2 linked regions of the Persicobacter psychrovividus genome follow. The protein of the gene in region 1 interacts with the protein of each later gene in a pairwise test. Links are inferred from orthologs where the notes say so. Each region holds a gene or a part of one and is shown on either strand. Other genes may lie near its edges. The genes, in order: tpiA and pepT.

Evidence for each region.
Region 2: the proteins of tpiA (region 1) and pepT interact in binary tests that used the Escherichia coli proteins (3 or more experiments, as listed by UniProt). The link is inferred for Persicobacter psychrovividus from one-to-one orthologs.

Annotation. Positions count from the first base shown.
Region 1 is NZ_AP025292.1:3,034,169-3,049,660, reverse strand. The notes cover bases 7,375-10,365. They hold tpiA (triose-phosphate isomerase), read right to left. Parts: upstream 9,259-10,365; coding sequence 8,491-9,258; downstream 7,375-8,490. Other genes in these bases: AABK40_RS13115 (hypothetical protein), read left to right, coding at 9,948-10,365; AABK40_RS13120 (hypothetical protein), read left to right, coding at 9,454-9,930; AABK40_RS13130 (7(1) septoil knot domain-containing protein), read right to left, coding at 7,941-8,291; prmA (50S ribosomal protein L11 methyltransferase), read right to left, coding at 7,375-7,818. In the rest of the region: AABK40_RS13160 (bile acid:sodium symporter family protein), read right to left, coding at 1-727; AABK40_RS13155 (chloride channel protein), read right to left, coding at 955-2,745; AABK40_RS13150 (NAD(P)H-dependent flavin oxidoreductase), read left to right, coding at 3,000-3,959; AABK40_RS13145 (OmpA family protein), read right to left, coding at 4,251-5,009; AABK40_RS13140 (M23 family metallopeptidase), read right to left, coding at 5,421-6,758; more of prmA, read right to left, coding at 6,982-7,374; more of AABK40_RS13115, read left to right, coding at 10,366-11,108; AABK40_RS13110 (SDR family oxidoreductase), read right to left, coding at 11,440-12,927; AABK40_RS13105 (response regulator), read left to right, coding at 13,094-13,537; AABK40_RS13100 (heavy metal translocating P-type ATPase), read left to right, coding at 13,701-15,492. UniProt on the Escherichia coli protein: Involved in the gluconeogenesis. Catalyzes stereospecifically the conversion of dihydroxyacetone phosphate (DHAP) to D-glyceraldehyde-3-phosphate (G3P).
Region 2 is NZ_AP025292.1:1,890,092-1,905,472, reverse strand. What follows is about bases 5,597-8,476. They hold pepT (peptidase T), read right to left. Parts: upstream 7,713-8,476; coding sequence 6,480-7,712; downstream 5,597-6,479. Other genes in these bases: AABK40_RS08100 (hypothetical protein), read right to left, coding at 7,757-8,443; AABK40_RS08110 (efflux RND transporter periplasmic adaptor subunit), read left to right, coding at 5,597-6,360. Also shown: AABK40_RS08135 (M1 family metallopeptidase), read left to right, coding at 1-1,489; AABK40_RS08130 (hypothetical protein), read right to left, coding at 1,612-1,896; AABK40_RS08125 (aminotransferase class IV), read right to left, coding at 1,978-2,805; sdaAB (L-serine ammonia-lyase, iron-sulfur-dependent subunit beta), read left to right, coding at 2,877-3,551; AABK40_RS08115 (TolC family protein), read left to right, coding at 3,580-5,028; more of AABK40_RS08110, read left to right, coding at 5,050-5,596; AABK40_RS08095 (hypothetical protein), read left to right, coding at 8,693-8,830; pgi (glucose-6-phosphate isomerase), read right to left, coding at 8,952-10,601; AABK40_RS08085 (NUDIX hydrolase), read left to right, coding at 10,817-11,467; AABK40_RS08080 (M48 family metalloprotease), read right to left, coding at 11,603-12,427; AABK40_RS08075 (bifunctional riboflavin kinase/FAD synthetase), read right to left, coding at 12,478-13,419; tRNA pseudouridine(55) synthase TruB, read right to left, coding at 13,454-14,140; AABK40_RS08065 (undecaprenyl-diphosphate phosphatase), read right to left, coding at 14,157-14,951; AABK40_RS08060 (DUF3098 domain-containing protein), read right to left, coding at 14,955-15,161; AABK40_RS08055 (cell division protein FtsX), read right to left, coding at 15,180-15,381. UniProt on the Escherichia coli protein: Cleaves the N-terminal amino acid of tripeptides.

The sequences.
Region 1 (15,492 bases):
GTAATTGGTCGTTTTGCTTCATCCTGATGCGGTGCATAAACATATTGAAAATCAGACCTGCGCATATTGGCAGAATCACCATACTGAAAATCCCGATCATCATGCCCCAGAAATCAATGGCGACCATGTGGCCCACCAGTAATTTCATCAGCAGGGGTGTCATGAAAGGTGCCAAAAGGGTGGCACAGGCCGTAATGGTTACCGATAACGCTAAATTGGCCTTGGCGATAAACGACATCACATTGGAGGCCATACCGCTTGGCGAAGAACCGATCAGGATAATTCCTGCGGCTATTTCAGCAGGGAAATTGAAGATATAAATGATGATAAAACCAACGATGGGCATGATGGTAAACTGGCAGCACAGGCCGATCAGTACGCCCTTGGGCATCTTGATGACCCCAGCAAAATCATTTAGGCTCATTTGCGATCCCATGCCAAACATGATGATTTGTAACAGGGGGACGATGAGGTTTTTCATCTGAAATGAACCTACCTGGACAAAGGGGGCAGGGAAATACAAAGAGACTGCTACGGCGGTCAGGATCATTAAAGAATAGGAAAAACCACTGAATTTCTCCGTACCTTTTGCTGTGATGGCCATCGCCAGCAAGGCGGTAATCAGGCAGGGCCCTTCCCAAGTGGTGATGTCCGTGAGTTGGAAATAAAGGAATAGCAAAAAGGCGACAACCGAAATGAGGCCTGTAACTTTGTACTTGGTTTGCATTGTTAAAAATTTTATTGACTGAAAAATGATCGTTACGGATGGAGTCAATCAATGCGCAAAAATTACTGATTGATGCGGCAGGTAATCGGGCTTGATCAATAAAATAAATTTAAGAATTGACTTTATAAAATCCTAAGATTGGTTAACCAAATAAAGCGCAAAAAAAAACAGCCATCACTTTACAGTAAAAGTGATGGCTGTTTGGTATCAATAAAAACGGAACGCAATTACACTTTGTGCTGTTGGCGTTGCAGTTTTGTTCTGTAAGCATTAAATATTCGAGCTTTGGAAACGAAGCCTAAATATTGGTTATCATTCTCTTTGTCGATCACAGGCAAGTTCCAGTCGCCTGTACGCTGAAATTTAGTCATAACGTTACGCATATGTTCCGTAGGATCCACCTCGGCATGAGGCTTGTGCATGATCGTTTTAATGACCACCTCTTTGCGCTTGGTTTCATCGAACATCAGTTCACGGATATCATCAAGTGTAACAATCCCTCTCAGGTGCCCTTCCTCATTCACCACAGGGAAGATATTTCGCTTCGACTCTTTGATCAGCGGAATCATTTCTTCAATGGTCGCCGTTGGCAAAACCTTCAGCAGATCGGTCTCAATGAGTTTCGAGATATTCAGTGAATTCAGTACCTGACCATCGCGGTCGTCTTGGAAAATCTGTCCTCTTTCAATCAATTTTTTGGTATAAATAGAGTGTTTTTCAAAGAGCATACTGACAAAGAAACTCATGGCGGAAACGATCATCAGCGGTACCATCAGGGCATAACCACCCGTAATTTCTGCGATCAGGAAGATCCCCATCAGTGGAGCATGCAGGACACCACTCATGACCCCAGCCATACCTACCAGGCTAAAGTTGATGGGCGAACAAAGGGTATAACCCGCAATCAGGTTAATAACCGTAGCGAACAAAAATCCAGCAATACCGCCTAAGAAGAGCGAAGGAGCAAAGATACCCCCACAGCCTCCAGAACCGATCGTCAGGGAGGTCGCGAATGGTTTCAGTAGCAAAATACCGGCAAGCATGGCAATCAGGACGTAAGGCCCTTGCCCTGAATTATGGAAGAAGAAGCCTGCAAAGTGGAATACCTCATGGCCTTGTCCATTCAGAAGTGCTTTGATGGTTTCATAACCTTCACCGTAAATGGAAGGGAACAAAACGATAATGAAGGCCAGGGCCAAACCACCAGCCAGTGCGCGCAGTGCGTAATGTTTAATGTTGTGAAGGCGTGGCTCCACGAAGTAAGAAACGCGAGTGAAATAAACAGAAATCAGTGCACAGAAGGCGCCAAGACCAATAAACCAAACGGCATCGCTGGCACTGAAAGCATCAATATGTTTAAAGGAGAACATGATCTCATGGCTTCCCAAAGCAAGGCTTGTCAGGGTTCCTACGGAAGAAGCGATGAGTAGCGGAATGAAAGCAGATACGGAGATATCTGAAAGAATGACCTCAATGGCGAAAATTACCCCCGCAATAGGCGAGTTAAAGATTGCGGCAATGGCGGCGGCGGAACCACAACCAATCATCAGTGAGCGGCGGTTGTAATCCAGGTGCATCATCGATGCGAGGTTGGAACCAATGGCAGAGCCTGTTACTACAATTGGGGCCTCCAGTCCTACTGAACCCCCAAAACCTACAGTAATGGCAGAAAGCATCATGCGTGACCATGTTTTGCCTCGTGCCATGACGGCTGATTTCTGGGAAATATTGAACAGGATGTCGGAGATTCCGTGCCCTACCCTTTCCTTCATGATGTAACGGGAAATAATTACCGTCAGCAAAATACCAATGATGGGGTACAGAATGTAGTAAGGAGTTTCATAAAGCTCTGTGTGGCTCCCCTGGAGCAAATGTTGCAAGGCGTGTACCGTCTCTTTCAGCAGTACAGCGGATACCCCCGCTAAAATCCCAACAACACCACTGAGCAAAATGGTGAAGTGTTGATTACTGATATGCTTTACCCTCCAGAAGAGGAATTTTCGTAGCATTTTCTTCATATTGTTCTCAAGTCATTTCGTTCCCCGTATGGGAACGGTATCTAAGCATATTAATTGACGCAAATATAACTAAAGCATTAGACCTTAATGGTTTTTCGCCCTATAAATACCTGCGGTAATAGTGAAATATTTCTTCCAAATCTATGCCAAGAACCACAAATTAGTAATCACTTATAATTGATTGATGTTTTTATTAACTTAGTCTTTAGGATATTGTCTTTTTAATTAAGGAGTATTTAATTTTTTTTAATCCTATGGAAAATTCGCTGTGTAAATTATTAGGGATAAAGCTGCCGATTATTCAGGCAGGAATGGTTTGGGTTAGTGGCTGGAGGCTGGCAGCAACGGTCTCAAACAGTGGTGGTTTGGGGGTGATTGGTGCCGGATCGATGCATCCTGAAATGTTGCTTGATCATATCCGGTCGTTTCGGGCAGCAAGCCAAGCAACATTTGCGGTGAATGTACCGCTGATGTACCCGGAAATTGACAGGATTATGGAAATTCTCATTAAAGAAAAAGTGCCGGTTGTAATTACTTCCGCAGGAAATCCCAAATTATGGACGGAGAAGCTGAAGAAGTCTGGGGCGAAGGTACTCCATGTGGTATCGAGTGTAAAATTTGCACTAAAGGCAGAACAGGCAGGTGCTGATGCGATTATCGCCGAAGGCTTTGAAGCCGGTGGGCACAATGGGCGTGAAGAAACCACAACTTTCTGCCTGATCCCTGAGGTTGCCAAAGCGGTGAAGGTGCCAGTGGTTGCGGCAGGAGGGGTAGGTTCCGGAAAGTCGATATTGGCAGCAATGGCACTTGGAGCAAGTGGTGTGCAGGTCGGGACGTTGTTTGCAGTGGCGGAGGAATCTTCGGCACATCAAAATTACAAGCAACAATTGGTGGAGGCCACTGAAGGGGCTACGGTGCTGACACTGAAAAGTGTGAGCCCGACAAGAATGCTTAAGAATGCTTTTTACCAATCGGTGAAGCAGATGGAAGAGGCCGGCGCATCAGGCGAAGTTATCCGTGAGCATTTAGGTCGAGGACGAGCCAAGAAAGGGATTTTTGAAGGAGATTTGACGGAAGGAGAGTTGGAAATTGGGCAGATTGTTTCATCGGTTGATCAAATCCGTCCGGCTAAAGAAATACTGGAGCAGTTGTGGGAAGAGTTTTTGGCAGAGCGGAAGCTGCTCGTGGAGGCGCTTGCTGATGAGCAATTGTAGATATTCAGAATTGCCCAGTGAGCTAAGCGGGGCTACAAAAACGTATTACCCTACTGTAAATTCAGATTACTGGAATTGATGTTGAATTATTTATCACTTCTACAACACGCCGAATTTTAAGTTTTAAACACGCTTTAAGGGGAGTACAAATTAAAGGGGCAGCGATGCGATTCATTGTTTGTAGGGCATTTCACGTTCACGCTTTTTTATGCGCAAGGTGAAACGCCTTTCAAAATTCATGGCAGTCCTATCCGTGGCTAAAATATGACCATTGGCATATCAAGTACTCCATTATTCGTTCTGCGGCATAAAGATCTTAAAGTCCACCCGACGGTTTTTTTGTCGGCCTTCTTCGGTGCTGTTATCATAGGTTGGGTTTTCTTCCCCATAGCCAATCACGGAAATCTGCTCGTCCCTTACCCCGATTTCAATCATCAGTCGCTCAATTTGCCGTACACGTTTCATGGAAAGCTGAAGGTTGTCTTCTTCTTTACCGATACTGTCGGTGTAGCCTTCCACCAATACAATTGCTCCTCGCAAAGCATACTCCACGGCAATCAGGAAGGGATCAAAATTGACATAGGCAAATTCATCCTGACCTGTAATAAAGTAGAGGGATTCCACCATTTCATCAGGAGAGCCTCCGGACTTTTCTCTTTTATCGATCATTTCCCGAATACGTGCATGATCAGGGTTGATAGGCTCGGGGAGAATTCTGTCCGAAACTTTTGCCAACTCAGGCTGATGTTTCAACTCGGTTGGTGGTACACTCATTTGAGGTACCGGAGGGGTGGTGACCACTCGGCTTTTTGGAGCTTCCGTAGGTGTTGAAACCACGACCACCTTATAGTCCTTTTTAGTGGCCTTTACTTTTTTGCGCCTTGCGCTGTATTTTACACGCTTCTTTTTCCGCCCTTTCTTACATTCCCTTTTGGGCTTGTGGTAGCGGGTTTTGTGACGAATACTGAATTGGTTAAAGCTCTGCGCTTTGCATTCTTCGGCGCATGAAAGCGACAAAATAGCTATAAGGAGATAAAATATGAATCTCAAAGCAGATTGGTTTATGTTGGAAATAGGTTCAATCTTGGGGCATTATTGAACGCCAATAAGATGCAATATAATTATTATTCATAATTATTCCGCTTAATGTGGTTATTATGAAGGTTATACTACTGGGGCACTTTTTGGTTTGAAGGCTTCAAATAGCTGACCAATAGGGCAAATATGTGATTGGTGATGAGAGGGTGGCGAATAGCGATGATCATTGCCCGCTGCAACGGTGGACTTGCAGAATGGAAGTGCCAATGAAAAGGGCGCTTGTTGATAGGCAATGAAAGCGAATCAGTCTGATGTGGTAATATAACGGTCGGGCGGCAACATAAAAAAAAGCACTTTGTACGATTGACCGCTCAAAGTGCTTTTATTGCAGGTGAAACTGTCACCTTTTAATGATTTATTACATCAAATATTAAGACTATCGGGTGTACAAACACCAGTAACTTTTTCGTGTAAATCAATGCGAGGTTCATCGTAGTGAACCTGGTTCAGGCGCTTGACCATCTCATCGCGTACGATATTGTAAGCCTCGCGCTGATCGTCAGCAATGGGCTTTGCCGCTGGAATTTTTTGACGGCGAGGGTCCACCTGTTTTCCATTTTTCCAGAATCGGAAACAACAATGTGGGCCAGTCGCCAGGCCGGTCATGCCGACATAGCCAATCACCTGCCCTTGTTTTACATGAACACCTGGACGAATCCCTTTGGCAATTTTAGACATGTGCAGGTATTGGGTGGTATAGGTGGCGTTATGCCTTACCTTAACGTAATTTCCGTTGAATCGCTTGTAGCGGGCATCCGTAATTACCCCATCTCCTACCGACATAATCGGTGTACCTGTTGGGGCGGCGTAGTCGGTGCCGAGGTGTGCTTTCCAGCGTTTTTGTACCGGGTGAAAACGACGTCGGCTGAAGCTTGAGCTTATTCTGCTGTATTTCAATGGCGCCTTCAGGAATGCCTTGCGCATGGAATTTCCTTCCTCATCATAGTAAGAGTCCTGCGTTCCACTTTGGTAATAAATTCCCCAGTAATCGTTGCCTGCATGGTGGAAGTAAGCCCCTTCAATACGGTCAATTCCGACACTTTTTCCGTCTACCTGTTTTTCTTTGTAGATGACTTTAAAACGATCGCCTTTTTGCACATGGAAGAAATCCACCTGCCAGGCATAAAGATCTGAAAGTTCATTGGCCAGCACGGGCGTTGCGCCTTCCTCGATCATGGTCTGATATAAAGAGCTGGTAATTTTTCCGGCAATTGCTTTTTCAACAATTTCTACCGGCCGTTGACCTTTGCGTACATAAACAGAATCTTTGAAGTTGAAGATTACAAAATTGACAGGATCAATTTCATAGATCATCTGCTCGGCAGTTTGAGCGGAATCCTGTGCGCAAATCAGGGTGTATTGATGTTCATAATTGATTCTTCTGACATCATATACTTTTTTACTTTTTTGAGCGACTTCGTTGATTTTTGAATAAGGAACATTATAAGGTTCCAGCAATTTGCTCAGCGGCTCGTTTCGCCTTATTCTATCCTGAATAATTACTTTATCATCCACGGGCACACAGCCATAAAGCATTTGCGGACTTTCTACGGTAACCTTTTTGACCGCTGCGGTATCTATGGGGAGATCCTGGCTATTGGTGCTGAACTGTTGCTGGTGCTGAAGGTGATTTAATAAATAGTATGAACCTGAAGAAATGAGTAACAAGAATAAAAGCCACCCGAACCATTTTTTTTTCATAAGACTGTATATGCGCTCACTGGTTTATCGACATTGGAGTGTGGTGAGATAAACCAGTTTTAATTTCAATTATAATTTACAAAGTTAGGCTTTATAATTTTGAATAGGTCTTTTTAACAAATGTTAACAAAGTGATATTGACCTATAAAAAAAGGAGTAAGATCGCCCTACTCCTTCAAAGATAATATTTTTGATGCTGATAATCAGGCTTATACCTGATTCTTTAAGCGTTTTTCAGAAAATGTACTGATACCCAATTATTTTCTTTGATATAGTCAATTTTCGTCAGACCGTGTTTTTTTGCTTCTTCCTCAATCACGGGAATGTCTTCTTCATAGAAACCACTCAGCAGTAGATGCCCACCGCTTTTCAGGTTTTGGCTATAATCGCCCATTTCATGAACTAAAATGTTACGGTTAATATTGGCGATAAGAATATCGAAAGGAGTTGAAAAATTCATCTCTGCAATGGTTCCCTGATAAACCGGAAAACCTTCCATATCATTCAATGAGTAGTTCTCTTTGGAGTTTTCCACACACCACTCATCAATATCATAAGCTTCTACCACATCGGCACCAAGTTGCTTGGCCATAATGGCCAGAATACCTGTTCCTGTTCCGGCATCCAGAACGCTTTTATTCTTATGGTCAATCTTGAGCATGTTTTGGATCATCAGGCGGGTGGTCTGATGGTGTCCTGTACCGAAAGACATCTTTGGCGTGATGGTAATATCGTAAGGGAATTGCTTTGGCAATTCATGGAAGTGTGCATGAATAGCTACCTGATCACCAATAAAAATCGGTTCATAGTTTTTCTCCCATTCCTCGTTCCAGTTTTGCTTTTCGATTTCAACAAGCTCATAGCTCAGGGGCGTCATTGCTGTATAGCGATCCATGACCTCCTCCGTTGCTGCCTTGTCAAAGGCGCTCACCTCTGCCCAGCCGTCGAAACCTTCGGCATTGTCCATAAATGAACTGAACCCGGCGGCCTCTGCCAATTCAGCCTGGAGAATCTCCCCAAACTCAGGAGTGCTCTTTACTTTTATTTCTATGAATTCCATAACTAATATTTCCGATGACGGTAATGCTAACCTGTTTCGGGGCAAGGATGTTCCGCCCCATAAAAACAGATGCGCAATTTAAGGCAATTAATTGAGTCTGCGGGGGCGGGGGCAAATTTTTTCTATCGGCGGTTGCAGCCGGCAAAGCTTTCGGTATCGGTAAAATAGACGGTAAAGTGCGCCAGTGAACGATCTTCAACAAAGGCGACCGTGAAGTTGGACTGTTCGATATTATCGACAAAGTGCCACAGGCCGGGCTTTGTGCAGTATAGCCAGTTGTCTTCTTCGTAAACAACCACATCGGCGCTGCTTTCATACTCTTCCTCATACACCAGGAATTGGGCAAACTTGGGGTTTTTGACTTCATAGACTTTGCCAAAAAGCTCGCATGGAGAGGCGTATTGTGCTTGTGCCGTGGAGGCTAAGCCTGCCCAGCATATCAGGAAGAAAAAAAATAGGACGAACTTTTTCATGGTGATTTTTGCCTTGCCCTGGCCGTATGGTGTGGCCCTGGCATAGGGAACATTTTTTTGGGTTGGTGAATTGATCTTTGAAAGATAAGGCCTTAGTGGCATGGAAAAAAATTGCCCTCTGATTTTTGAGCCAAAAAAAACACAGCCCGTTGCCAGACTGTGTTCTTATCTATTTTTTTCTTGATCAGAAAAGCTTTGCTTAGAAAGCTTTAACGATGTCGATGAAGTCACGAGATGCCAAAGATGCACCACCGATCAAACCACCATCTACATCAGCACCAGCGAAGATTTCGTTAGCGTTTGATGGCTTACAAGATCCACCATAAAGGATTGATACAGAATCAGCAACTTCCTGACCGTATTTAGCAGCGATGTGCTTACGGATTTCAGCGTGCATTAATTGTGCTTGTTCAGCAGAAGCTGTACGGCCAGTACCGATCGCCCAGATTGGTTCGTAAGCGATGATGAAACCAGTCATTACTTCAGCAGACAAGTGGAACAATGAAGCAGTCAATTGGTCGCAAACAAATTTGTAAGCAACGTCATCACCTTGCTCACGAGTTTCCAAAGCTTCTCCACAACAGAAGATAGGCTTTAGGCCTGCAGCCAAAGCGATGTCTGTTTTAGCAGCCAACAATTCGTTAGACTCATTGTGGTACTCACGACGCTCAGAGTGACCCAAGATTACGTACTCAGCACCTACAGAGTTGATTTGAGATACAGAGATCTCACCAGTGTAAGCACCTGACTCATGTGAGCTACAGTCCTGAGCAGCAACAGCTACGTTTGCTGAATCTTTCACCAATTTACCTACGGCATCCAAGTGGATCGCAGGCGTACCCATGATTACGGTTACATCAGATGGTGCTTCATCAGCGGCCATGTTTACTACTTCAGACGCTAAAACTTTACCTTCTTCCAAGGTTTTGTTCATCTTCCAGTTACCTGCAACAATTTTCTTTCTCATGATCGGTTATATCAATAATGAATGTAAGTTTCTATTTTCGACAAATATAGGAGAATCCCAAAGGTAAACTTATGATCTATGTGGTATTTTCTTATTGCTTTTAAGGGATATGTGAAATCATGTGCGTAAAATTGAGGAATTACCTCCGATCTTTAGGATCTAACAATTACTTTGCGGTTAAAATTTCCTTTTATAATGAACAAGTTTCGCATAATTTCTCTGACTTTCCTGGTGATTTGCAGCTGGGCCACCACTGCCATCGGGCAGACTGTTGACCGAGGGCAGTGGCTCGACCGCCGTTTTGTCATCCGTCAGATTTCCCTCAATAATCAGCCCCTGACACCAATGAATGGGCAGTTGATTGTGAAGAAGGATGAGATGATGATCAAGTTTGAAGGGAGCAGGTCGGTGGTTTTTATCATTGAAACACGACAGGTACCAGGAAAGCGACAGCAATTTTTCTTTACAGGAATAGACAATCAGGGCAGGAATTATTCTGCCAAAATGGAAAATAAAATTTACCCTGACCTGCAAGGGCATTACGTTGCACTGAATATGGATATTCGTAAAGGCGGGCATATGCACCTGATTCTGGAGGATAATTTGCTGAAAAAACAGGCCCCCTCGGATTCCCTGAAAATCACGTTGCCTAAAAAGAAATTTACAGAATAAATAAAGACAACCACGACATGAACCATTTGCTTAGAATTTTCAGCCTGCTATTGATCGCAATGCTGTGGGGAGCGAGCCCTGCGCACTGCCAGGACGATGATATTGAGAACCTCAATGCGGCAACAGGCCTCCGTTTTCTGGATTTCGGGAACAAATTACCCGATGATGCCCTTTCGAGCCGATCGATTGTGCTGGTATCGATGCCCACCAAGGCTGATGGTACCACGGGCCGTACAGGCTGGGAGGCTTTTGCTACCCAGGCACATAAAGGCTTGAAAAAAGCACATATTGATGCTGTAGCCTACTATTACTATGATGATGTAATGGCCAATACGGATGTTACCGCAGCATTTGTAAAGGAATGGCGTGCCCGCCGGATCTCCAATATTGTGTTTTTATCCAAAGTAGAGCTGAAGATTCGCAAAAAGCCTTCGCTGAGAAATGTTGTGGTGATCACCTCTTTCAATGGTAAAAGCTCGCTGACTAAAACGGGGCAACTGGCCTGGATGGATCAGAACAAAGACCTGAACAATGTGATGAAGAAGCTTTACAAGACCAGTCAGCGGGACGATCAGCCGGTGGAGAATAACCTGATTATCGATCAGCCGGAAATTTTTCGGTCAACGGATTTGTTCGGCAAAGGCAAACGCTATACTTCTTTCAGCATTAACCTGAAAACGGATAAAGTGGGGGTGGTGAAATTTCGGAAAATCAATATTCCGAATGATATCCCCGGAGGGATGATCAACAAAAACTTAATGAAGCAGGCCAAAAAGATGAATGCGGAAATTGACCGCGCCAATGATCAGCTGGCCGAGATGATGAAGCAGTACCCCTTCAAATATGAAATGCTGGACTATAATCCTTCCAAATTCAAAGAACTAAGAAAGCAGGGCATTCAGGTGATTTTGATCCCTATGAATACCTCTGGTAAAGCCATTCAGGAATTTTTGAGGTATGAGGTGGATCCGAACGAAACGGATATTATTACGGTGAAACAAAAGCCTAATGGGGCTATTTTCCGTTCTATTCCAGCCAATGCACCCGTGTATAAATGGTACATGAGATCGACGATTAACGGGGCAATCTACCTTGGCGATAAATGGGATGCGGACGAAACCTGGCAGGAAGCATTAACCAATCACCTCAACAATCTGAGGAGCGAATACAAAATGTAATTGATGGCAGCTGCCGTGAAACTTTGTGAAACACCTGTTGGTCATTTTCAAAACATTGATTTTGTGATGATTGACAGGTGTTTTTTATGGGACACAGTATTCACTGGCTTTTGTGGAACACCGTGAAACAAAGAGGCGAGTCCCAATATAGGGTACTCAGCCCGAATAACTGAGGACCGAGACAGCTCCCTTATTGCTCTCCGTTTTATTTTAAAATTCCCGTGAAACACTGTGAAACAAAAAGGGTAAAGAGGTAACTGATTGATTATAGTTGTTTTAATGCATAGCGCAGGAGTTGTGAAACACTGTGGAACAATATTTGGGATTCTTCTCAACGGCTTTCTGTGGTGGAAGGAATGTAAAAGGCACTGTTTTTCCTATTCACAATCCCCTCGGCCATTCCCTGAAATATAAAAGCATGGAACGGAAATACCGCCCACCAGTAGGCGCGCCCACTCACACCAACAGGTCGGAAAGTTGCATTTTGCACCAATACGTAGGGTTTGTCGGGGTCGTCATTTTTTTCAATTTTAAATTCCAGCCAAGCCTCGCCGGGTAATTTCATTTCAGCATACAACAACAAGCGCCCCGCTTCCCGATCGGCGACCAGCACCCGCCAGAAGTCCAGGGCATCACCGGCAATCAGTTGATTTGGGCTGCGCCGGCCTCTTCGGAGCCCTACCCCCCCAGCCACCTTATCCAAAAATCCACGCAGTCGCCACAGCGAATCCCACTTGTACCAGCCGCGGTCTCCCCCGATGCTCCAGATGTTATCAATAACTTCTTCTTTGGATCGTCCGAAGGCTACCTTGCGAACATCCCGGAAGCAACCATTTTTAGGGATTTTAATATACTTTTTACTGTCCGTATGAAAGTTGCTTTCAGAATAAGCATCCTTCCAGCTGCTGATCACCTCATTTTGTTCAATTTTACTGAAAGCCAGTTCCAGGGCTTCCTGATAGGTGAGTAAGTCCTGTGGAATCAGTTCCCGAATACCTTTTTTCTGAACCACAACCTCATTTTTCATGCTGTCCACTAAGCTTCGGGCCAAAGCAAAAGAGGTGGTTGTAACAAAATATAACCACCATGATGACAACCGCGGGGATACAAAGGGAACAGTGATGATGTGGCGTGTCAGGTTTCGCACCTCTGCATACTTGAGCAGCATTTCTTTATAGGTCAGCACTTCCGGCCCACCAATGTCATACACTTGCTGATAGGACTCTTCGTGGTCAATCACTTTCGCCAGATAATGAATCACATTTCTGACACCGATAGGCTGGCATTTGGTTTTTAGCCATTTTGGGGTGATCATCATCGGGAGCTTTTCCACCAGGTCACGGATAATCTCAAAAGAAGCCCCACCAGAACCGATAATAATGGCCGCGCGCAAAACAGTGGCCGGAATTCTGCAAGCTAAAAACACCTTCTCCACGGCCAGTCGAGAAGCCAAATGCTTGGAAAGGTCGTCGTCATTCACAATTCCACTCAGGTAAACAATCTGTCGGCATTGGGTAGGGTTTAAAATCTGCACACAGGCTTCGGCGGCTTTTTGCTCTAAATCCTTGAAGTCAGAATAACTCTGGCCCATCGAATGCACCAGGTAGTAGCAAAGTTCAATATCTTCCGGCAGTTTAAAATCATCGCCCATTTTCAGCAAATCTCCCTCGATCAGGGCGACCTTTCCCTCCCACTCTTCTTCAAGTTCAATTCGGCCTTTATCCCGCACCAGGCAGTACACAAAATGTCCTTCGCGAATCAGTACGGGCAATAATCGGCGGCCGATATACCCATTGGCTCCTGTCAAAAATATCTTCATAGTCTATTTGAAATGATTTGGGAAAGAAAAATGTTCTAAGGGAGGAAGCCCCGTTGGCAGGAAGAACGATTTTATTGTAGGGTGATGCCATAAAAGTTGATGTTTTAATATTCGGAAAGCAGGGTTTTTCGTTTAAAAGGTTATATCAACCATAACCCCCAAAACGATGAACGCAAACCCTATTTTTTCCCCCTCAGATTATGCGTCTGCACAAAGCTTGCGGGTTTTGATGCTTGGCAACAACCCCATTGAACTTGGGCGACTTTACGATTTACTGCAGGCAAGCAAGGAGCAGGAGTACCAGCTTGAGGTCAGTTTTAATGAGCATGACGCCCTGCGAAAAGCGACCAATTTTAAGCCTGACTGTATTGTGCTTGATGATAATCTGGACAAAGAGCAGATTCAGCATTTTTCGGAAATGTTGCAGCAGGACCAGTACTTGCGCCATGTGCCTATTACATTGGTGAAGAACAGTAACCGGTGGTCGGTGGTTGCCAAGGGCATTCATGAATATGTTCTCAAAAATATGCTCAGTACCAAAACCCTTTCGCGGGCAGTATTGAATGCCGTGCGGTACGGGAAGGTGTTTCGTAAATGGCTAAAATCCTGATCATTCAGCATTTATTATCTGAACAGATGACAAAAGGAGAAAAGGGCGTGTAGTCTTTTTCTCCTTTTTTTGTAATTTTGTGCTTCTTCAGCGTGAGGGAATCTTCACGCTTATTTTTTTAGAGAAGGGACAGGATAATATGAGCGAGCTACCATCAAACTTAATGGAACAAACCCAATGCTACCACTGTGGAGGCCCCTGCGAAGAGGAACATTTACGTTTTGATCAGAGGGATTTTTGTTGCCACGGCTGCCAGACGGTCTATGATATCCTGAAGGAAAATGACCTCGGGGATTATTATAACTTGGAGCAAAACCCGGGCATCAATCTAAAGCCACAGGATTTTGAAGACCAATATGCGTTCCTTGACCATGATGAAATTCAGGAAAAGCTGCTTGACTTCACCGATGGAAAGATGAGCCGTGTACGTTTATTGTTACCGGCAATTCATTGTTCGTCGTGTATCTGGTTGCTCGAGAATCTTTACAAGCTGAAAGGGGGGATTCGCCAGTCGCGGGTTAATTTCGGGAAGAAACAGCTGATGGTGGAATTCAGTAATGAAGCGCTGAGTTTACGGCAGCTGGTAGAAACACTGGTTTCTATTGGTTACGAACCTCATATTTCTCTGGAAGAAAACGATCAGCAGAAAAAAAGTTCCCCAGACCGCACCCTCTTCCTGAAAATTGGCGTGGCCGCTTTTTGCTTTGGCAATATCATGCTGCTGAGCTTCCCCGAATATTTTGGTTTTGATGGCGGATGGGATGATGAGTATCGCCGATTTTTCTCTTGGCTGAATGTATTTCTTTCCCTGCCGATCATTGGTTTTTGCAGTACAGATTATTTCAAAAGTGCCTATCAAGGGCTCAAACACCGACATATTAATATTGATGTGCCGATTGCTATCGGGATTGTTACGCTGTTCGTGCGTTCGGTCTTGGAGGTTGGTTTCGATTGGGGATCGGGTTATTTTGATTCGCTCGGGGGCTTGCTGTTTTTCCTTTTGACGGGAAAATGGTTTCAGTCCAAATCCTACGAGTCACTTTCTTTTGATCGGGATTACAAATCGTATTTTCCTTTGGCGATTAACCGAAAAGAGGACGAGCAAATGAAGCCCGTTCCCGTGGCGAATTTGCAGGTGGGCGATCAGATCATGGTCCGGAATCATGAGATTATTCCTGCCGACAGCGTCTTGACTTCCGTGGAGGCCAATATTGATTACAGCTTTGTTACGGGGGAATCGGAACCCGTGCGGAAAGTGCAGGGAGAAAAGATTTTTGCCGGTGGCCGACAGGTCGGTGCCTCGATTGAATTAGTGGTGAAAAAGCCGGTTTCGCAAAGCTACCTGACGCAGTTGTGGAATCAGGGAAAAGCGATGGAGGATGATGCACAGGATCGCCGTTCGATGATCAATCAGATCAGTAAATATTTCACGGTGGTGGTTTTGCTGATTGCTTTTGCTTCGGCGGGCTATTGGACGTTGGTGGATCCAAGTAAAATCCTCAATGCCTTTACGGCGGTATTGATTGTGGCCTGCCCTTGCGCCCTGACTTTGGCAACACCTTTTACGCTGAGTGCGGTTTTGAGTGTTTTCGGAAGGCAACATTTCTACCTGAAAAATACCGCTTCGGTGGAGAATTTGGCGAGTATTGATACTTTGATTTTTGATAAAACGGGAACGATCACTTATTCAGCCAAAGGCAAAGTCGAATACAAGGGTAAGGCGATTAGTAAGGATGAGTTATCAGTTTTGGCAAATATGGTCCAGCATTCTACCCACCCACTGAGCCGGAAATTGGCGGAGTATATGGGGGAAGAAACCACTTTGGCTTTGGCGCAATATCAGGAGTTTGCAGGCAAAGGGCAGTCCTCGGTTTTTGAAGGTAAAACCTATTTGTTGGGGTCAGCCAAGTTTACGGAAGCCGACTATGTGGGTGCTACCCTTTCGGGCGCTTCGA
Region 2 (15,381 bases), 1.1 Mb from region 1 along the record:
TTTTGACATTTTGGTCAATAGTATCAATGATAGCATTCAAGGAACGGCGCAGGTACATTTTCTGGCACGTGAAAATAAAAGTAACTTCACCCTTGACCTTGTGGGGCAATCTGAAGACGGTGGAATGCTCGTTGATCAGGTGAGTGCAGGCGGTCGGCAGGTAGACTTCAGTCAGGATCTTGATCAGTTGATGATCGAAAGTGCAATATCGAAAGGCGATACCGCTACGGTGACCATTAAATATGCAGGTGTTCCCAAAGACGGGTTGATTATCAGCCAAAATAGACATGGCCATAAGACCTTTTTTGGAGATAACTGGCCTGTTAGGGCGAAGAACTATCTGCCAGTAATGGATCGGCCTGATGATAAGGCCTCGGTAGATTGGTATATTACCGCCCCAGAATATATGTCGGTTGTTGCCAATGGAAAGTTGGTGTCCTCACAGTGGCATGGGGGAATGTACAAAGACTGGCATTATCGTGAAGCCACGCCTATCCCGACGAAGGTGATGGTTTTTGGTGCCGCTAAATTGGCTTCCTGGGAGATTGATGGGCAGGGGATTCCGATGAAAGGATTTGCTTATGCTGAGGATTCTGCGAAAATGCATGGGGCGCTGAGAGTCACCAATAAAGTCATGGATTTTTTCAGTGAATACATCGGACCATATCCTTTCGAGGCATTGTGGCAGGTGCAGTCTACCACTCGCTACGGAGGAATGGAGAATGCGGGAAACATCTTTTATGATGAAAATGCGGTGGACGATCCTAAAAAAATGGAAACGTTGGTCGCTCATGAGATCGCTCATCAGTGGTTTGGAAATACCGTTACGGAAGCAAGCTGGAATGATTTGTGGTTGTCGGAGGGTTTTGCTACTTACTTTACAGCCATGTACTTGGAGCATGAGTACGGTACTGCTGCGCTGAATGAATATATGGGGCAGGCAAGGGAGCGCTTGTTGGCCTTTAAGGCTAAGTTTCCGTCGAAGGTGGTTCGTCCTGGAGGGAATCCTGATCCCTCAAAACTATTGAATGCTTATTCATATCAGAAGGGAGCGTGGGTTTTGCATATGCTTCGTCAGGAGATTGGTGATGCCGCCTTTCATGCAGGAATACAAAAATATTACAATACCTACAAAGGGAAAAATGCTTCAACTGCTGATTTTGAGCGAGTAATGCAGTCAACGACCAAGCGTAATTTGAAAGGATTTTTTCAGCATTGGCTGGAAACGCCTTTATTGCCCCGACTGAGTTATACCGTTGCTTATGATAAAGAACATAAGGAAACGATCGTTACAGTGAAGCAGCATCAGGATAAGCTGGTGAAGATCAAAATCGAATTTATGGCGATCACTTTTGAAGGGGATAAAATTTATTTTTCCCGTGATTTAGATCAGCTGGAACAGACATTCCGCTTGCAAACAGGAGAGCAGGTGAATGCGATAAAGCTCGATCCTAATGATCAGATCCTGTTTTTGGTAGGCGATAATTAAGAACGAGGAGCATTCTTATGTAGGAAGGGGTATAGGAAGTTGGAGCGTAGCGCATGGAAATTAACCCACAAAAAAGGGCGACAATATAAAAATTGTCGCCCTTTTTTTTACGCAAAGCATATTTAGTTGATTTCTTCTTTTGGCGTTGGTGGCTGGAGTGAATAAATGATTGATCTCGAAATAAGGTCCCAATCGACCATCATGGCAGAATCCAAAACGAGCTGCGGTTCTATATCATCAGCTTCTGTGGTTACGCGATGCGCCATTTTTGAGATCCATTCTCTAATTTGTGCACTTAAAGCATCCTGATCATTATTTACTGCGGCGGCTTTGCTTTGCCATGTTTTGATGCTTTGGTCATCATGACAAACTAATTTCCAAACGAGTGCTGTTTCCTTATTCATCATAGTTCCAGTAGTTTAATCCCTATATATACTATCATGAACGTGTTTTGCGGCGCTTCGTTTTAAATCTTGATCACATTCAGGTCATTTCACCTGATTATAATGATTTTGCAATATTGCCACCTCCTCGGGTAAGGTTTCTTCAAATAAAAGATGTTCTAATTGTGCAATCGGGACCATGCCCGTCACATTTGTTTTCCATAGGTGGGAAGCTTTTTCAAGATGAAGCAGCGAATATTCTCCGCGGTTTACGGTGTAGCCTTGCTCCTCAAGTTCTTCAATAAGTGCTGCCCGCCTGACACCCGCTATGCAACCTGTGTTCAGGGAGGGCGTGAAAAACTCATTCCCCTTTTTCCAGAATAAATTTGCGCTTCCGGCTTCGGAAAGGTGGCCTCTGCGATCGCAAAGAATAATCTCTTCCCATTCGTTTTCCCGTTTTTCAATGCCAGCCATCACGTAGCTGAGCGCATTCATTGTTTTGCAGGAAGAGAAAGGGGAGGGACTCAAAAATAAACTTTTACAAATGCCGACATTTTTCAGTGCCTGAGGCTTGGCTGGGTGATATTCTCGGCTGGTGATCAGGTAATGAAAATCCGTGCCTGTGGGGGTGTAGAGCCCACCCTGTTGTCGCCAAACGAAAATTTTTATCCTCGAATCCGACATTCTGTTGATTTTTGCCAATTCCAGGATTTTTTCTTCCCACTCAATGGGTTCTTTTGTGGAGGAATTTGCTAATTTCAAGGCATGAAGGCCCTTTTTTAGTCTTTGAAGGTGATATGGTAAGTATTGGATTTTGGCATCTTTAAGGATGATTGTTTCAAAGATCCCATCAGCGTACTGAAAGCCACGATCGTTGGATGATATTTTTACCGCAGTGGCATCGAGAATATGACCATCAAAATTTACCTTCATAATTGAAAAATGACCGATTAAATAATATTTGTTTATCAGTAGCGAATTTAATAATATTTTCAATATAAGTTATGGCAGAGAGAAGCAGCGTTTTCGATATGATTGGTCCAGTGATGATCGGCCCATCGAGCAGTCACACTGCGGGTGTTGTTAGGATTGCCCGTGCGGCCATCAGAATTTTGGGTGCTCAGCCTGAACATGCTGAGATTACTTTTTATAATTCATTTGCCCGAACCTATGAGGGGCACGGTTCTGACCGCGCAATATTGGCAGGTTTGCTGGATTTTCATACGGATGACAAGCGTATCAAGACCGCCTTTGAGCATGCCGAGGAAGCGGGAATGGCCTATGAGTTTAAGTCCGTGGGAAATGCTTCGACCATGCACCCAAACACCATTAAGTTGCGCCTGAAGGCTCAGGATAATGTAGTGGAAGTGATCGGTGAAAGTCGCGGTGGCGGTGTGATCCGTATTGCGGAAGTGAATGGCTTCTCAGCGAATTTCTCAGCCAACTTGCATACTTTGATTATCCTTGCGGATGATCGTCCGGGATCGATTGCCTTTATCTCAAATATTTTATCTCATGATAATTGCAATATTGCCAACATGACGGTATCGCGCAGAGGGAAGTCGGATTTGGCCTGCCAGGTGATTGAGATGGATTCCCCGCTGCGCCCTTTAACAACGCAATATATCGATAGCCTAAGCTGGGTAAAGCACATTTTGTATGTGCCGATTATTGAATAACAACACGGAACAATTTTAACCTAATTATATGAACTGGAAACATCTGCCTATCTTTTTTTTGCTCAGCCTGCCCTGCATGACTGTTCAAGCGCAGCAACCTGCCGACGGTGGCTGGGATCTTTTGGCGTGTATTGAATACGCCAAGAGCAATAGCCTTGTGGTCAGTCAGCAAAAACTGAACAAGCAAGAGTCAGAAATTAACCTGAAGCAGGCACGGGCGAGTCGCTTTCCGACCATTTCAGGGGGGGGGCGTTATGGTAATTCCTGGGGGCGCTCCATTGACCGAACCACGAACCTTTTTGTGAATCAGCGGATTCAGACCAATGGGGTTTTTGCCAACGCCAATATGCCAATTTTTGCAGGCATGCAGGTTAATAATAACATCAATCAGGCAAATACAGAAACCAATATTGCAGAGAAAGACCTTGAAAAGTCACTCAATGATGTCATGCTTCAGGTAACACAAAGTTACATGAATGTGATTTTCAATAAAGAGCTGTTGGCCAATGCCAAGGATAAAGTGGCCACCACTGAAAAGCAGGTAGATCAGCTCGAAAAGCAATACAATGCTGGTGCGGTGGCAAAAACGGAACTGCTACAGATGCAATCCACTTTGGCGTCCAATGAGGCGGAACAAATTCAGCAGGAAAACAACCTGCGTTTTGCTTTGCTTCAGTTGCAGCAGAATATGCAAAAACCTGTCTCCACAGATTTCGATATTGTTGTGCCAGACATCAATCCTGACAAATACCCGTGGATTAATCAAACGGTGGAGCAAGTATATGCTATGGCATTGCAGACGCAGCCAGAAATTCAGGCGGCTGAAGAGCGCGAAACCAGTGCTTTATATGCCATGAGAATGGCCAAAGGGGCATTATTACCGAGTTTATCACTTTCAGCAAGTACCTTTACCAACTACTCGGATCAGAATTTGGTGCCAATTGGGGATGAGGTAGAGGTAATTGCCCGGTCTTCCTCCATCTTTTTGGATCAGGCGGGAAATCAGCCCGTATACCAAAAGTTTTCCATTCCTTCAGGGGAGTTTCAGACCGTCGGCTGGACCAAACAATATTCAGATAACTGGTCGAATGAATTACTGCTGAACCTGAGCATTCCTATTTTTGAGGGCTTTAAACGCACAGGTGATTATCAGCGTGCAAAAATCCAACAAAACAGGGCGGCGCTTAATGCTGTACAGACGAAAAATGAACTTCGCCAGAGCATTGAGCAAGCTTATAACGATGCCTATTCTGCCGTGAAAACCTACGATGCGGCACAGAAATCTGTGATTGCTCTTGAAGAAAACCTTCGTGCGGTACAATCGCGTTTCGATGCAGGAAGCGCCAATAGCGTAGAATTTCAGATTGCCTCCAACAGCCTTTTTGCAGCCAATACGGAATTGGTGCGGGCGAAATATGATTATGTTTTCAAGCTGAAATTATTGGAATTCTATACGGGTCAGCCCATCACTTTGTAACCACTTTTAAAATATTATACCATGAGTTTTTTTAGTAATATACTTCGCCCAAAGGTGTTGTTGATTATCCTTGGGGTAGTCCTTCTTTCCTTGTTTGGCTTGCATAAAGCTGGCGTGATCGGTTCCGATGAAGGGGTCGTTGTAGAGTTAGGTATGGTCCGATTGGGAGACCTTACGGAGGTGGTGAGTGCTTCGGGAATGATTCAGCCCGTGGTTGAAGTGAACATTTCGCCAGAGGTTTCTGGGGAGATTATCAAATTGAATATTCAGGAAGGGGATTCTGTAAAAAGTGGTGCACTATTGGCAAGAATTCGCCCTGACAATTTTATTTCAGCAGTGGACCGTGCGCGTGCGGCCTATAACCAGCAACAGGCGAACCTCGCCGTGGCCAAGTCTAACCTTGCCAAGGGCAAAGCTAATTTTGTTCGGGCGGAACAGGAGTACAAACGTCAGCAACAGCTGAAAAAGGACGAAGTGGTTTCTGTTGCAGATTTCCAGCGTGCCGAAGCGGAATTTCTTGCTGCTAAAGAGGATTTGGCGGCAGCGGAGGAGAATGTAAAGGCCTCCAATTATATTGTTAAATCATCGAGAGCTTCTTTGGCGGAGGCTCAGGAAAATTTGCGCCTGACGAACATTGTGGCGCCGATGGATGGCAAGGTTACGAAGCTGAGCGTTGAAAAAGGTGAACGGGTTGTAGGGACACAAACTATGGCAGGTACTGAAATGATGCGTATAGCGGACCTTTCAGCGATGGAAGCCAGAGTGGATGTGAATGAGAATGATATCATCAGGGTGCATAAAGGCGATACGGCTATTATTAATGTTGATTCTTATGCTTATTTAAATAAGAAATTTACGGGTGTGGTAACCTCGATTGCCAACACAGCAAAAGATAAGGCCTCAGCAGATGCTATTACGGAGTTTGAGGTAAAAATCCGTGTATTGAATTCCTCCTATGCTGATTTGTTGGAGGAGCAAAACGGTTTCCCTTTCCGTCCAGGAATGACGGCCAGTGTTGAGATAAAAACCAAAACTCGGAAAGATGCTGTGATGGCACCGCTTTCAGCAGTAACCACCCGTTCGGTTGCCGACAGCCTGAAGCACGGTGGCGTTGGTCGTTCGGATAAGGAAATTGAGGAAGTGGTGTTCATTAAAGATGGTGATGTGGCGAAGAAAGTGCCTGTGAAGACGGGTATTTCCAATTTCGATTTCATTGAAATCACCGAAGGGTTAAACTCTGGCGATGAATTAATCACGGGTCCTTATCAGATTATTTCCCGTAACCTAAACGATGGCGACAAGGTTCGTGTAGCGGAAAAGGAGGAAGAGTAATTGCATCATCAAATAAGCGATAGGGGAGTGCCATCATTTCGGAAGAAAGGTCTTACCCCCATCAGCATAAAAAAAGGCCCTTACGCTAACCGTAAGGGCCTTTTTTATCGCAGATGAAATTATTGGTGCTTCTGGGCAGTCAGTTCAGCAATCTTTACAATTACTTCAGTGGCTTTCTCAATGGCCTGAACAGGGACAAACTCATACTTTCCATGGAAGTTGTGCCCTCCTGCAAAGATATTCGGACAAGGAAGCCCCATGAATGAAAGACGCGCGCCATCAGTTCCTCCTCGGATCGGCTTGATCAATGGTTTAATTTCAAGCGATTTCATGGCTTCGGCAGCGATATCAACGATCTCCATCACTGGCTCGACCTTCTCACGCATATTGAAATACTGGTCTTTCATTGTCAGCTTGACCATGTCTGTGCCATATTTCTCCTGATATTTCTTGACCATCTTCTCTACAAATGCCTTGCGGGCTTCATATTTCTCCCCGTCGTGATCGCGGATAATGAATTGCAATTTAGAGGCTTCAATGGAGCCTTCCATATGAACCAAATGGAAAAAACCTTCATAGCCTTCCGTTGTTTCTGGTGTTTCATCAGCAGGGAATTCTTGCGCAAATTCAGTGGCTATTCTCATGGAATTAACCATCTTGTCTTTGGCAGCTCCTGGATGAACAGAAACCCCTTTGAATTCGATCGTTGCTCCTGCGGCATTGAAGTTCTCAAACTCAAGCTCCCCAACAGGGCCACCGTCAAGAGTGTAAGCGTAATCAGCATTAAATTTTTCAACATCGAAAAGATCTGCACCCTTGCCGACTTCCTCGTCAGGCGTGAAGCAAATTCGGATTTCCCCGTGCTTGATTGCTGGATTTTTGATCAGGAATTCCATTGCGGAAACAATCTCTGTTACGCCCGCTTTATCGTCAGCGCCCAAAAGGGTGGTGCCATCGGTGGTAATCAAATCCCATCCTTTATACTGAAGGATTTCTGGGAAGTCAGCAGTTTTCAGCACAATGTTTTGTTCTTTATTCAAAACGATGTCTTTGCCGTCATAATTTTCCCAAAGCTGTGGTTTTACGTTCGCCCCACAGAAATCTGGGGAAGTATCCATATGTGCTACAAACCCGATCGTCGGTACCTGATGATCTACATTTGCAGGAAGGGTGGCCATCACATACGCATGTTCGTCGATGGTGACCTCTTCCATCCCAATCTCCTTGAGTTCTTCGACCAGCATATTGGCCAGGTTAAACTGTTTTTGGGTTGATGGGATTGCTTCGACAGTCGGATCAGATTCCGTGTCGACTTTTACATATCTTGTAAATCTTTCAATGATGGCTTTCATAGTCTTTTCTGTTGTTTGTAGGGGGTGATCCCTCAAAATCTTAATTATTGATAAGTAAGCTCTCTTTCCTCAAGGGCGTACTTGGTTACGTTCTGATAATGGAAACCATACTCGGTTTTCAGTCTTCGTTGTAACCAGTTGCCTTGTTTGTCTTTTTTCAGATACTTGAACTGGGTAATATAATGGAATTCTTCAAAACTGATTTTCCTGCGGTGGCGGCTGCCTTTTTCTTCTATGAGGCGCCCTTTTTTATCATATCGGAAGGAGGCTGTTTGAAATACAGAACCATGCTCATTACTGAATTCAATACGCTCAATGAGTTTCTGTTCATTGTATTGAAAAGTAATGAGGGTCGTTTCACCTTCTTTATAATCCGTAATGATAATTTTCTCGATCAGCTGGTCATCAGTCCTGATCACTTCCTCCTGCGCCAAAAGCTCGTCTTGCTGGCTAAAAGTCTTTTTAATGAAAGAGTGGTTTTCACCCATATCAACCCTGACACGTGTGTCGGTGGATTTTTTACGGTTATTGACACGGTGCTCAATTCTTGTGCTACCTTCCTCTTCGACCTTGATCGATACTTCTCCCACAGCAATCTCTTTCCTGAAGGCATTGAATAAACCCAATCGTTTATATTGTTCCAGAAAAAAAATGGTTTTGCGGAACGTCTTGATGTTACCATTCAGCTCCTGTATGAGACATTCTTCTGGTAAAATTGTGTTGATGATCATAATGCATCAAAATTGTGAACCATCAAATTTAGCTAAAAATACATATTCTTCGGGCTTCTTGAGGCTGAATTTTTAATGGATTTATCCTGTAGGGAAGTGCGATTAGGTGTATAGTTGTATGGGTTTAAACCAAAAAAGAGTCGATTGATCAGATGGTCGTATCTTTTTAATTTTTTCTTGGTATATCACTATATAAATTAAATGTGCCTTTGGCACGGAAATGGAAAGAATAAAATAAAGATAAAGAACATGAAATCAGAAGTTTCCGAATATTATGTGGGTCCTGGAGGGTTATTGTTGAAGAAAGAGGAACAGTTTTTCAGAGCCTTGAAATGGGTAGTGGTTGAAAGTAATGAATTTGAATTGACCATCATTGAGTTAAAATAAAAAAAAGCGTATCGGAATGTTATCCGATACGCTTTTTACTTTTAGGGGCTGAATCCGTAAAAAAATGGCATTATCAGTACTTTGATACCGCCATTTTATGGGTAAGCCCTTTTTATTTTGCTTAACGCATTGCTTTATAAGCGTTGATCAGGCCATTTGTAGAGCTATCGTGAGAAGCCACTTCCTCGTCGTTATTCAATTCAGGAAGGATTTGATTAGCCAGTTGCTTGCCTAATTCCACACCCCACTGATCGAAAGAGAAGATATTCCAGATAACGCCCTGAACGAAAATTTTGTGCTCGTACATTGCAATCAAAGCGCCCAAAGTACGAGGAGTAATTTGTTTCGCCAAAATTGAGTTAGTTGGACGGTTGCCTTCAAAGATTTTGAAAGGCACCAAATCTTCCACCTCTTCAGCAGACTTTCCTGCGGTAGCAAATTCCGCACGAACTTGTTCTTCCGTTTTTCCAGTCATCAACGCTTCTGTCTGTGCAAAGAAGTTGGCCAATAATTTTGGATGGTGGTCGCTGATTTGGTTATGGCTGATCGCAGGAGCGATAAAGTCACATGGGATCATTTTTGTACCCTGGTGAATCAACTGATAAAATGCATGCTGACCATTGGTGCCTGGTTCTCCCCAAATAATTGGACCAGTTTGGTAGTCTACTGGCTTACCTGCTCGGTCCACACATTTTCCATTGGATTCCATATTTCCTTGTTGGAAATAAGCCGCAAAACGGTGCATATACTGATCGTAAGGTAAAATAGCTTCCGACTCAGCGCCGAAGAAGTTGTTGTACCAAATGCCGATCAAGGCCAATATCACAGGAATGTTGTTTTCGAGATCAGTGGTAGCGAAGTGCTGATCCATGGCGTGCGCACCTTCAAGCAAAGCTTTGTAGTTATCATAGCCAATAGCGCAGGCAATAGAAAGACCAATCGCAGACCATAATGAATAACGGCCTCCAACCCAATCCCAGAATTCAAACATATTGTCAGTATCAATACCGAAAGCAGCAACACCTTTGGCATTCGTAGAAAGAGCAACAAAGTGCTTGGCTACATGTCCTTCTTCTTGTGCTACTTTCAGGAACCAGTCCTTTGCAGAGTTTGCATTGGTCATGGTTTCTTGAGTTGTGAATGTCTTTGAAGCTACAAGGAAAAGCGTCGTTTCAGGGTTCAGTGGCTTCAAAACTTCAGCAACATGTGTTCCATCTACATTTGAAATGAAATGCACATTCAAGTTGTCTTTTTTGTAGGCTTTAAGGGCCTCGGTAACCATCAAAGGGCCCAAATCTGAGCCACCAATTCCAATATTTACAATATCAGTAATTGACTTACCTGTGTAGCCTTTCCATGCTCCAGAAGAAACTCGGTTAGAAAATGTTTCAACTTTAGCCAAAACCTCATTTACAGCAGGCATAACGTCAGCACCATCCACCATAATTGGTGTGTTGGATTGGTTACGAAGTGCGATGTGCAATACCGAACGACCTTCTGTCTGATTGATTTTTTCACCCGCAAACATAGACTGAATAGCATCCTCAACACCTGTTTCTTTCGCCAGTTGTGTTAATTTAGCTAAGGTATCTTCAGTAATGATGTTTTTAGAGTAATCAAGAAGGATATCCTCAAATTTTGTAGAGAATTTTTTGAATCGCTCAGGATCTTTTGCGAAAAGATCTTTCATTTGAGCAGATTTCATGTCCTGGAAGTGTGCGTCCAAATCAGCCCATGCAGCTGTTTTCGTTGGATTTTGAGTCTTCAACATTTTAATATATAATTGAAATTAGTGTTTCTGAATTGATATTGCGAAATTATCGATTTTCGATAGAGTAACAACAACATAGGTCATTGTTTTCGTTTTCTTAATATAGTACAAGATTTTTAATTGACCTTATTTATAACTGTATTAAGTGTTAATTGATTGATGTTTAATGGTTTTGTGTGTAGTTTGAAGGCGGATTTTATTGAATTTAATTTATCATGACAAATAATAGATCCATAAATAATTTCGATTCCTGGCTGAAGCAAAGACTTCAGGAGCCATTGCCAGGCCCCGATGTACAGCGAGAAATGGCACCATTCGCAGATGCTTTTGATCGCTTTGAAGCTGATCGTCGGAACGCAAGGCAAAGTGCTGTGTTAATCAATGTAATGGAATCGGCAGGGCGACTATGCTTTCCTTTGATTCAAAGGCCTGTATATCAAGGGGTCCACAGTGGGCAAGTCGGGCTGCCTGGGGGGAAACAGGATGAAGGGGACCAAAGTGTGGTTGCCACGGCACTCCGAGAGGCAAATGAGGAAATTGGCCTGTTGGCAGAGACGGTACAGGTGGTCGGAGAGCTGACAGACCTATTTGTCCCTGTCAGTAATTTCATTATTCAGCCAGTGATCAGTGTGTGCAAGCAACCCGTCGATTTTCAGCCTGACCCCAGGGAGGTAGAGGAGATTTTTCTTTGTGATTTGGAGGAGTTGGTGCTACAACAGGAGCCCTCAGCACGGACAGAAGTATCTACAGGAAAGGGAAAGCTTGAAGTGCCGTTTTTTGAGGTTGGTGGCAAGGTGGTTTGGGGGGCCACAGCGATAATCCTTGGAGAATTTCGCAGTTTATGTGCTCCGTATTTTACGGATTGAGCGTTTTAGCGGCCTCTTACGGTTGTCGCCGTGAGGGTATAAAAACAAATTAACCTGCATCAAACCGAGGCAATACGACAGGGAAATACTGGCGGATAGCTTCTGACTTAATACAGGTTAATTTAAATGGGGGAATTATAGATTCAGGTCACTTTTAAACTGATCGTATGCAGCCTGTGTGCCTGAGGGCTTGGTAGAGCAGCCGATTTTGTCGGCTTCTTCAGGGATATATTCAGCACGATCTGCTGGGGAAGGGTGGGAAGAGAAAAATTGTTCAATACTGTTGCTGATATCGCCACTGTTAGCTGCCTGTTCCTCTTCAAGTTTTTGAAAAAACGTAGCTGCACCATCACATTTGTATTTGGTACCTGCCAAATATTCTACGGATTCAAGATCAGCTTCTTTTTCAAACTTCTGGCTGAATTGTGCAATAGCGCCGTTAGTCGCCAAAGCAAGTGCCATCTGGCTCAGTTCGGATTCCGCTTGCCCACTGATAATGCTAATCAAAAACTGGATGCCATACTCCTTCTGCATATTTCGGCTTGTATGCCTTAGGTCGGCATGGGCGATTTCGTGGCCCATAACTCCTGCTAAATCATCAGGAGAGTCGAGGTACTTGATCAGCCCTGTGTATACATAAATGTAGCCTCCTGGTGTCGCAAATGCATTCAGGACTTCATCGTCTTTAATGATTTTTAATTCCCAGTTGAAATCATTTGCATAAGCTACTTTGCCCGAATTAAGGATGTCATCTCGCATGCCATTGAGGTAATTGTAAGCCTCAGGGAAATCCGATGGAGAAAGGATGTTGTACTGTGGATCGTTATTGATTTGGTTGCTCACCTGTTGCCCAAGCTCTTTATCTTGTGAGATGCCAAATAAAACGAGGTTGTTATTTTTATCACATGATAAGGTAGGGAAGAGGAGTAGGAGAATAAGTAGGTAGTTAAGATACTTCATTGCAATATAAGTTGATGTAATTAATTGGTCTTACATCAAATTAACGAAGCCTATCTACGATAGTTTTTTAATATTGTTTTTGCGGCATTTTTGTCCTCTTCAAGAGCTGATTTTAAGGCTGCTACAGATTCGAATTTTTTTTCCTCTCGAAGTCGATCAATAAAAATTACCCTGACGCATTGCTGATAGAGGTCTTTGTCAAAATCAAAAATGTGTACTTCCATTTTTACATCTTCAGTAGCCGACACGGTTGGGTTTTTTCCGATATTAAGCATTCCCTCCATAAGTGCTCCTTCGAATTCAACCAATACTGCATAGACCCCGAATTTAGGAATGAGTTTGTGTTTAAACGCTACCTCGATATTGGCGGTAGGGAACTGAATCGTTCTGCCTAATTTTTGCCCATGCACCACCTGCCCAGAAAGTTCATAAGGGCGACTTAAATATTGATTGGCCTCTTTAAGTGTACCTCTTAACAAGTGGTTCCTGATTTTGGAGGAGGATACCCCGACTTCGTCTACATCATGTCGACTGATCTCTTCAAGTTCAAAACCGAAACGGTCCTGATTTTGCTTGAGGAATTCAAAATTCCCTGACCTGTTTTTTCCGAAATGATGGTCGTAGCCGATCACCAGTTTTTTGGTGCCGATAGCATTGATGAGTATGTTTTGCACAAAATCTTCAGGAGCCATCTGTGCAAACTCCTGGGTAAATGGCAGCCGAATTAGGTGGTCGATACCATTCTGTGATAGCAACTCTGCTTTTTCCTCTATGGAAGAAAGTAATTGAAGAGAATTATCCTCAGGGAAAAGGACGTGGCGAGGGTGTGGCCAGTAGGTGATCAGGACGGTTTCTCCGTTATGCTGATCCGCAATTTTCCGAATTCTTTTCAGGATTTTTTGGTGACCCTGGTGTACGCCGTCAAAGGTGCCACTGGTAACCACGGCATATTGAGGAGCGATGAATTCACTGAGGTTGTTATATATTTTCATAGCAAAAAAGGGAGGCTTTTACCCCTCCCAACTTTTAATTTTCTTCTTTTTTAAAGGCAGCGATAAAGTCCTCGACAGTTCTGGCGTCTTCTACTTTAAAGTCTCCAATACGGGTTCTTCGTAAAGCTGCAAGGTGGCCGCCAACATTCAGTGCCTGGCCCAAATCATGGGCAATACTTCTGATGTAGGTGCCTTTGGAGCAAACAATTCTGAAATCCACCTTTGGGAAATCAATATTGGTGATTTCAAACTCGTGAATGGTCACTTGTCGTGCTTTAACCTCTACGGTTTTGCCTTTGCGGGCAGCCTTGTAAAGGCGTTGGCCATTGACTTTAATCGCTGAATACATCGGCGGAATCTGCTCAATTTCGCCCAAAAATGCAGGCACAGCTTCATGAACCATTTCAGCAGTTAAATGCTGAATGTCCTTTTCGGCATCAACCTCCGTTTCCGCATCATAGGATGGGGTGGTTTGCCCCAGGGTAATGGTGCCTGTATATTCTTTTTCCTGTGCTTGGTAAGATTCGATCTGCTTCGTCATTTTACCTGTGCACAAAATCAAAAGGCCTGTCGCTAATGGATCTAAAGTACCTGCGTGGCCAATTTTTTTTATTTTGATCAGATTTCTCAATTTTCCCACTACGTCGAAAGAGGTCCAAGTTTTTGGTTTGTCAATCAACAACACTTGCCCTGCCAGGAAATCTAAGTCCTTTAAATCCATCTATGATAAAGTTTTGTTATGCAATGAATAGTGTATATCCGATAGCGGTAAAGCCAACGACGATACAGTAAACCGCAAAATAAATCAATTTTCCCTTTTTAACGAGGTTTATCATCCATTTACAGGCTACAACCCCTGCAATAAATGCCGTAACGAACCCAATAGCAATGACTGGGATACTCAAATCCGAAACCGTAGAAGGGTCAAATTTTAGCAGCTCCAATAGGTTGGCGCCAAGAATAGGCGCTAATACCATCAGAAAAGAAAAGCGTGTTGCTTCTTCTTTTTTAACTCCCATCAATAAGCCCGTGGCAATGGTAGAGCCAGATCTTGAAATTCCAGGAATAACGGCAATGGCTTGGGCGATACCCATACCGATGGCCGATTTCCATCCTATTTGCGATGTTTCGTTCTTGGCAAAATAGGTGAAAGAGAGTAAACCTCCAGTAAATAAAAGTGATATTCCTACGGCGAGAATATTACCGAAGAAGAAATCTTCTAAAGCATCTTTGAGGAAAATCCCTACGAAAAAGACGGGGATCATCGAAACGACCAAAAGTAAAATGTATTTTTTACTGTCATTCCAACTTGGTGTAATCCCCTCCTGAACCAACTTCCGAATTTCTGTAAAATAAATGACAATGGTAGAAAGGACGGTGGCACCGTGGAGGATCATCGTGAACAGGACATCTTCACTTACATGCACATTCATAATGGCTTTAGCCAATTCAATGTGTCCACTACTACTTACAGGCAAGAACTCCGTGAATCCTTGGATCAAGCCTAAAACTAAAGCCTCTATTAAGCTCATTAATTATTTTGATTTATGAAAAAGTGCATAAAATTCAATCGCAAATCCGACCAAGATAGTGACGGGTCCAAGCGTAAGTCCTAAGAAACCAAAACCGAAAGTCTCAGTATCAAGGGTCATGATGATGAAGCCCAGTGCTAACACCAGGATGCCCACTAACATAATAATGTAGTTCTTCTTATTGAAAGGCATTGCTTTTTGTTCCTCCATAGGAATAAATATGTTTAATTAATATAGTTCATTTAAAGACATTCCAAGGTACTTTTTTACTGATCGTTTCGTGCTGAAAAAGCTGACCAATATTCCCATTGAGCACATTAGCCCGATGAGGATACCAATTTCCTTGGGTGCATACAAGGTGCTGAGTCCATCGATATTGTAGATGGCGTAATACAATAACCCTAATAAAGCGGCACTGGCAACCAAACCA